2 regions of the Synechococcus sp. H55.8 genome follow, and region 1 is predicted to be linked to the other one. Evidence: predicted binding sites of a transcription regulator. Region 1 holds the regulator's gene; the other holds the start of a gene.
The links. The regulator NtcA, encoded in region 1, controls nitrogen genes in cyanobacteria. The targets are predictions, from matches to a motif close to GTANCNNNNGNTAC.
Positions count from the first base shown of each region.

Region 1 (3,925 bases):
CCCCCTGCACAACCTCAAGCCCGGCACCGCCTATCCCGCCACCCTGATCACCACAGCAGATCACGACGACCGGGTGGTGCCGGCCCACAGCTTCAAGTTTGCTGCTGCCCTGCAGGCGGCACAGGGGGGATCCCAGCCCATCCTCATTCGCATCGACACCAAAGCCGGCCACGGGGCCGGCAAGCCCACCACCAAGCTCATTGAAGAGACCGCCGACCGCTGGGCCTTTTTGGTGCAGGTGCTGGGGAGGGATGGAACGGGAGTTAGCGAGCTTTAGGGCCCAGGCCCACCCGGCCGGCATAGACTGCCGCTTCCCCCAGCTCGTCTTCGATGCGCAACAGTTGGTTGTATTTGGCAATGCGCTCGCTGCGGCAGAGGGATCCGGTTTTGATCTGGCCGGCGCGGGTGGCCACCGCCAGGTCGGCGATGGTGGTGTCTTCTGTCTCACCGGAGCGGTGGCTGATCACAGAGCGAAAACCTGCCTGGCTAGCCAGGTGCATGGCCGAGACCGTCTCCGTCAGCGTGCCAATCTGGTTGAGCTTGATCAAGATGGCATTGGCGGCGCCGCTGTCGATGCCTTTCTGCAGCCGGGCTGGGTTGGTGACGAACAGGTCGTCCCCTACCAGTTGCACCCGCGATCCCAGTTGAGTGGTGAGGGCCTGCCAGCCGGCCCAGTCTTCCTCCGCCAGTCCATCTTCAATGGAAAGGATGGGATAGTTGGCCAGCAGTTGCTCGTAGTAATTGACCATTTGCTCGGCGCTACGGGCTTGGCCCTCGAAGTGGTACTGCCCATCCTGCAGCAGCTCGTTGGCGGCCACGTCCAGGGCCAAGGCGATATCTTCCCCCGGCCTGTAGCCTGCCTGTTCGATGGCCGTCAGCAACAGATCCAAAGCTGCCGCATTGGAGGGGAGATCGGGGGCAAATCCGCCTTCGTCCCCCACCCCGGTGGACAGCCCCTTCTGCTGTAGCACCGTCTTCAGCACCGCAAACACCTCGGCCCCGTAGCGCAGCGCCTCGCGAAAGCTGGCCGCACCAATGGGCACCAGCATAAACTCCTGGATGTCCACGTTGTTGTCGGCGTGGGCACCGCCGTTGAGCACGTTCATCAACGGCACCGGCAGCAAGTTGGCAAAAGGCCCGCCCAGATATTTGTAAAGAGGCAGGCCCACCGCTTCCGCCGCCGCTTTGGCCGTCGCCAGAGAAACTGCCAAAATGGCGTTGGCCCCCAGGCGGGACTTGTTGGGGGTGCCGTCCAGGTCGATCAGCAACTGGTCGATGCGGGCTTGGTTGAGGGCATCTTCTCCCCGCAGCTCCGACTGGATGGGGCCAAGAATGTTTTCCACCGCCCTCAGCACGCCCTTACCTCCATAGCGCTTGGGATCCCCGTCCCGCAGCTCGTGGGCCTCAAAGGTACCGGTCGAAGCGCCGCTGGGCACCTGCGCCAAGCCCGTTGCTCCGTTGGCCAGGCCCACCAGGGCTTCTAGGGTGGGGCGTCCTCGCGAGTCGAGGATCTCATGGGCGGTAATCCACTCGATGGCCGTTTCCACAGTTACACCTCAGCAATTGGCTAGACAGCTCTGGCCAAAGCCAGATCCCCCCACAGGCTAATAGATCCTTGACCGGGATCCCGTCAGCTTCCAGAAAACTTTAAGAGAGAGAACCCAAAGATTCTGCGGAGCTGCAGGGGTGAGTTGAGCATTGGCTGGTTTGGGGGGCAGAGTTTAGGCCCCATCCCCTCTAGACAAAGCGGTGGCTCAGCCGCATCGGGTCGTGTACAGTGATCTTCTTCTTGTAAATGGAAATGTACTTCTTCTTGCGCAGCTCTCCCAACAGACGGGTGATGGTGACGCGGGTCGAGCCAATGGCTTCGGCAATGGCCTGGTGAGACAGCTTGAGATCAATGGTGACCCCATCCGGGCCAGGCACCCCGAAATCGCGGCAGAGGATCAGCAAAAAGCTAACCAGACGGGATCCCATATCGCGGTGAGCCAGCGTCTCGATCATCATCTCCGTTTGCAAAATGCGGGAAGACAAGCTCTTGAGCAGCAACATGGCCAGTTCGGCGTTCTCCCGCAGGGATTTTTCCACCTGCTCAATCGGCAGAGAGAGCAACTCAGCAGGCGTAAAGGCCACCGCGTGATAGAAGCGGTCGGAGCGCTGCCCTGTGATGAAGGAGAGCACCCCGAAGATGCTGTTTTCCCGTAGAAGAGCAACGGTAATTTCTTCCCCCATTTCGTAGACCCGCGAGAGCTTGACAGCTCCTTTCACCAAAAAGTAAACCCGCTCCGCCGGATCCCCAGGGAAAAAGATGGTCTTACCACGTTCAAACGTTTCGATAACCGGAGGATGGTGAGGGCCTCCCAGTTGCTTGAAGGCTGTGATCAGAGATTTTTCTGCGACGGCCACCACCATACTCATCAACCTTTTGAGGTCAGTTTATACCTAAGATCAATCCATGTAAGATCAATTTAGAAGCATTGGGCCGAGTTGCAACCCTATCGACTCCAGAATCGGCAACAATAGCCGGGTTTACCCTAAGGTAGAGGGTTCTGCCTAGGCATCTTTGTAGCATGGGCTACGTTTTTAGGTCTCGTTTCTGTTCCACAAAGGGATCCCAAGCCAAGGGTAGGATAAGGGCTATTGTCACTGGGGCCTTGCCAGCTCTGGGTGGTAGGAAGCAAGTGGTGGACTGGAAAATCCTATGGGGATCCCGGAGGCTGTTGTTGCTGCACCTTCTCAACTGAGCCGCCAGCATTTCACAGTGCGGATGCCGGAGCCGGCCAAGCATCTGCTGGAGGTGGAACTACAGATCCAAGAGGTGGATCCAGAAGTGCCTCTGCGACTGCGGCTGCCGGTGTGGACGCCGGGATCCTACCTGGTGCGGGAATATGCCCGCCATGTGCAAGAGTTTCAGGCGGCAACGGAGCAAGGGATCCCTTTGGCCTGGCGGAAGGTAGATAAGAACACTTGGGAGATCGAGCCGCCGGGCTGTTCGGCTGTGAAGGTTCGCTATCGGGTCTATGCCTATGAGCTGACGGTGCGCACCAACCATTTGGATCTCACCCACGCCTACTTCAACGGGGCGGCGCTCTTTTTCTATGTGCCCGGTCGCGAGCGGGAACCCTACACCTTGACGGTGATCCCTCCCAAGCCTGATTGGCGCATCGCCACCAGTTTGCGACCTTTGATTTCTTCTTCTGAGGATCCTGCTTCCGGCCAGTCTTTTGTGGCGGCAGACTACGACGAGCTGGTGGATAGTCCGGTGGAGGTGGGCCTGCACCAGTTGCGGTCGTTTGCAGTGGAAGGGATCCCGCATTACTTCGTGGTCTGGGGAGCAGGCACCCTGGATTTGGAGCAAGCGGTGGCCGATGCCGAGAAAATTGTCCGGGCCACTGCGGCGTTTTTTGGCGGGCTGCCCTACGACCGCTACTGGTTTATTGTGCATTTGTCGGCAGGGGGATTTGGCGGCCTAGAGCACAAGTACAGCACCACCCTCAACTATTCTGGCCTGGAGCTGCGTCGGCCCCAGTCCTATCGCCGCTTTTTGGCTCTGCTGGCCCACGAGCTTTTCCATGCTTGGAACGTCAAGCGGCTGCGCCCTCTGGCTTTGGAGAAAATTGACTACAACCAAGAAAATTACGTGGACTGCCTCTGGTTTTGCGAGGGGGCAACCAGCTACTACGAAAATGTCATCTTGCTGCGGGCAGGGATCCTCAGCGCCAAAGATTTTTTGCAGATCCTGGCCGAGCAAATTGGCCGGCTGCAGCGTACTCCGGGTCGGGCCGTGCAATCGCTGCGGGAATCCAGTTTCGACACCTGGATCAAACTCTACCGTCCCCACGAAAATAGCCTCAACAGCCAGGTTTCCTATTACCTCAAGGGCGCTTTGGTCTGCTGGCTGCTGGATCTGCACATTCGCCACCTT
Region 1 is NZ_JANSJC010000002.1:168,614-172,538, reverse strand. It holds gene NW862_RS01840 (prolyl oligopeptidase family serine peptidase) at 1-277, shown strand, start outside; gene eno (phosphopyruvate hydratase) at 264-1,547, opposite strand; gene ntcA (global nitrogen regulator NtcA) at 1,738-2,412, opposite strand; gene NW862_RS01825 (M61 family metallopeptidase) at 2,702-3,925, shown strand, end outside.

Region 2 (3,925 bases), on a different contig from region 1:
GCCACTGCAACTGGTCTCCAGCCCTTTTCCGTGGTTTCTCTAGGCGTTATTTTACGTAAATCAACGCGCATGCTCCCGCCCTTTGTCCGGGATCCCCCAGAAAAAACCGGGCCAGGTTCAAGCCTCTTCCCTCTCTCTGAAAAAAGGTGCCAGCTTTGCATGATCTTTGATTTGGCCCTAGCTTGGCAAATTCTGTGTTCCCACTGAAGAAAGATCATCAATCTTCTCCTAGATTGAGCTTAGGGATAGGCATCGGGAGGGGGTCGCGAACGATGGACACCATTGGCGAACTGGAGTTCAAGGTACAGGTTCTGGCTCGCTGCCTGGGATCTGCTTTGGGTTTAGGCCGTCCTACCCGTGTTCAGATTCATTATTGCGATCCTCAAACCTTGAATGCAGACAAATCGGGATCGGTGATTTCTCCTTTCAATTCCCAAGAAGTTAAGGGATCTCAGTTTCGCCCGTTGGCCTCGGTTGCCTAAGTGATGTTTCGAGCTTGGTCTCGACAAGGCTATCAAAATCTCTGGATACCTCTCGGCCAAAAAGAGACGGGTGGGCAGTTTAATGGGGGGATAATTCCCCCCAAAGTTGTTTCGTCTTGGGCTGCCTCTAAAACAACCAGTCCTGAAGCCAAGCCCAGGAAGAAAAGATTAGCCTTCTAGAAAGGGGATCCCTCTTGCCTTCCCGCCCTTGCTCCTGTCCGCTGGGGATATAAACTCGGAAGATGAGCTGAAGCCTAGGGTGTTGGAAGGAGTCATGCAACGAGCAACGCAAGCATGGCGCGGCCTGCTGCTGCGGGATTTCTCTATCGAGTCCTGGTGGCAGGGCAGCCTTTTGAGCCGAGTGTCGGGATCCCTGCGGCAGTGGGGCAAAAGCAGCCGGCTCGTCCAAACCTTGGATTGGATCGGTTTGGGCCTGGTGCTGCTCTACTGGTTTTTTTCGGCCCAAAGCTCCACCGGCATCCTAGGTCTGATTTTGCTGGCTATGGCGGCGCTTGTGGTCTTGGGCTGGCTGGTGGAAACCCCGAATTGGCTGCCCGTCCATCTGCCCCTAGGCCTGTTTTGGGGCATAGCCACCCTGGCCACAATCCTGTCGCCGGTTCCCTATGCAGCGCGGGACGGCTGGCTGAAGTTGACGCTCTACCTGGCCGGCTATCTGCTGCTGCAGCGTCTGCTTCGCCAACTGCAGTTCCGGGATTGGATCGTCGGATCCCTGCTCTTGGTCAGCTTGGGGATGGGGGTCTATGGCCTGCGGCAATACTTTTACGGGGCTGCCGAGCTAGCCACCTGGGTGGATCCGGAATCGGGCTTGGCAGGCCTGACGCGGGTGTACAGCTTTCTGCGCAACCCCAATTTGTATGGGGGCTACCTGGTTCCGCTCCTCCCTCTGGGGCTGGCTGCCATTTGCATCTGGCCGGGCTGGGGGATCAAGCTCTTGGTTGGGTTTACAACCGCCGTCAACTTCATCTGCCTGATGCTGACCTACAGCCGCGGCGCCTGGATTGGCGGCCTAGCAGCGCTGGGAATGATGGCGGTGCTGCTGGCGCAATGGCAAACCCCCCACTTGCCAGCCCGTTGGCGACGTTGGACGCTGCCGGCTCTGTTGGGAGGGGGGGCAGCCACGTTGTTGCTTGCGATCGTAACAGTACGCCCCCTGCGGCTGCGGGCTCAGAGCCTCTTTTGGGGACGGCTGGACACCAGCAACAATTTTCGCCTCAACGTCTGGGCCGCCGCGCTGGACATGATCCGCGACTTTCCCATCTTGGGGATCGGCCCCGGCAATGTCGCCTTCAACCGCGTCTATCCCCTCTACCAGCGGGGCAACTTCAGCGCCCTTGGGGCCTACTCGGTGCCGCTGCAACTCGCCGTGGAGACAGGCTTCATCGGATCCCTGGCTTTTGCCTGGTTTTTGCTGGTGCTCTGGGATCACGGCTGGAGAGGCTGGAACACTTTGCTCAGCTCCCGGGATCCCGAGGGCCTGTGGGTGGCAGCAGGCTTAGCGGCTTGCACCGGCATGATGGCCCACGGCCTAGTGGATACCATCTGGTACCGTCCCCAGGTACAAATGCTGTGGTGGCTGGCGGTGGCCCTCGTCACAGCCAGTCTGGGTTCTCCTCGATCCTCAACGGCCGCTGAAAGACCCAGCTCGTGAGATGCCGGCGCGGACTTCTTAGAGTGGCCCGGGCTTGGCCTTCTGGTCTTGACGAGAGCAAATCTAGAGTGGTAGGCATTCTCAGTAGAGGAACGAAAATGTATCTAGATTTACAATTTGCAGGTTTTAGTAGTGTTAGAAATTAGCGGAATTGCTGGGGATATGGGAGGCCAATGAAAAAGATCGAAGCTGTAATTCGGCCCTTCAAGCTAGATGAGGTGAAAATTGCCCTGGTCAACGCCGGCATCGTCGGCATGACGGTGAGCGAAGTGCGGGGTTTTGGTCGACAAAAGGGACAGACCGAGCGCTATCGGGGATCCGAGTACACGGTAGAGTTCCTGCAAAAACTGAAGGTGGAGATCGTGGTCGAAGATGACCTGGTGGATACGGTGGTCGAGAAGCTGATCGCGGCGGCTCGCACCGGCGAAATCGGGGACGGCAAGATTTTCATCAGCCCTGTCGAGAAAACCATTCGCATCCGCACCGGCGAACTCAACCAGGACGCCCTGTAGAGAAGGTGAAGGTCTTGGAGCCTGGGTAGCTCGACCCGAGTCCCAGGCTGGCTTGCAGTGGGCAAATGAGGGATTTTTGCCCTATCTACTAGTGCGTTGTGAAAAGTACCGTCACTTTAGGTAAGTCGAAAAGCATGTCTACAACGATGATCCAAAAGCATAAGAACCCGCTACCTCAGCGGCTTGGGCGACTGGCCAAGTGGAGTCTAACTGCTGCTCTGACGATTTCGCTGGTTTTCCTATTGGGCCAGGGGAGTGCCTTCGCCCAGGACGCGGAAGTCGTACAGGAACATGCTGACATTGTCTGGACGCTGGTGGGGGCAGCCTTGGTGTTCTTCATGCAGGCGGGGTTCGCCATGGTGGAGACGGGCTTTACCCGCGCCAAAAATGCCGCCAACATCATGATGAAAAACCTGATGGACTTTTGCATGGGCTGTTGCGCCTTTTGGTTCATCGGGTTTGGCCTGATGTTTGGAGAAAATACTGGCTTCTTTGGCAGGAGCTGGTTTGCTTTCAGTTGGCAGCAAGCCCACGAAGCAGGGGATTGGCCCTTCACCTTCTTTGTCTTCCAGATGGTGTTTGCCGCCACCGCTGCCACCATTGTTTCCGGGGCCATGGCGGAGCGCACCAAGTTCGTGGCCTACCTCATCTACTCTGTCGTCATCTCTGGGCTGATCTACCCCATCTCGGGGGGCTGGGCCTGGAATGGTCTCTTCGGCGACTACAACGGTGGCACTAGCGGCTGGCTGGAAAATCTGGGCTTCATCGACTTTGCCGGTTCGGGCGTAGTGCATTTGGTGGGGGGCGCTTCCGCCTTGGCCGGGGCCATGGTGCTTGGCCCTCGCATCGGCAAGTACGGCCCCAACGGCGAGCCGCGGGCGATTCCCGGCCACAACCTGCCCCTAGGGATGCTGGGAGTGTTTATCCTCACCTTGGGTTGGATTGGGTTCAACGCTGGCTCGACCACAGCCGCCAGCCCCGATATCGGCTGGATTGCCATGAACACGCTGCTAGCCGCTTCGGCAGGGGCCATTGGGGCGATGATCACCTGCTGGGCGCATTTTGGCAAGCCGGATATGACCTTTGCCGCCAACGGGGTGCTGGCCGGCTTGGTAGGGATCACCGCTCCTTGCAACACTGTCCACCCTCTGGGAGCTTTGATCATCGGTTCGGTGGCCGGGATCCTGGTGGTCATCTCGGCGGTGATTCTGGATACGGTGCTGAAGATTGACGACCCGGTGGGCGCCGTTTCGGTACACGGC
Region 2 is NZ_JANSJC010000005.1:58,759-62,683, forward strand. It holds gene NW862_RS03675 (IctB family putative bicarbonate transporter) at 757-2,151, shown strand; gene NW862_RS03680 (P-II family nitrogen regulator) at 2,325-2,663, shown strand; gene NW862_RS03685 (ammonium transporter) at 2,798-3,925, shown strand, end outside.
Region 2: the regulator NtcA is predicted to act here: its motif matches at 2,252-2,265, upstream of NW862_RS03680 (P-II family nitrogen regulator).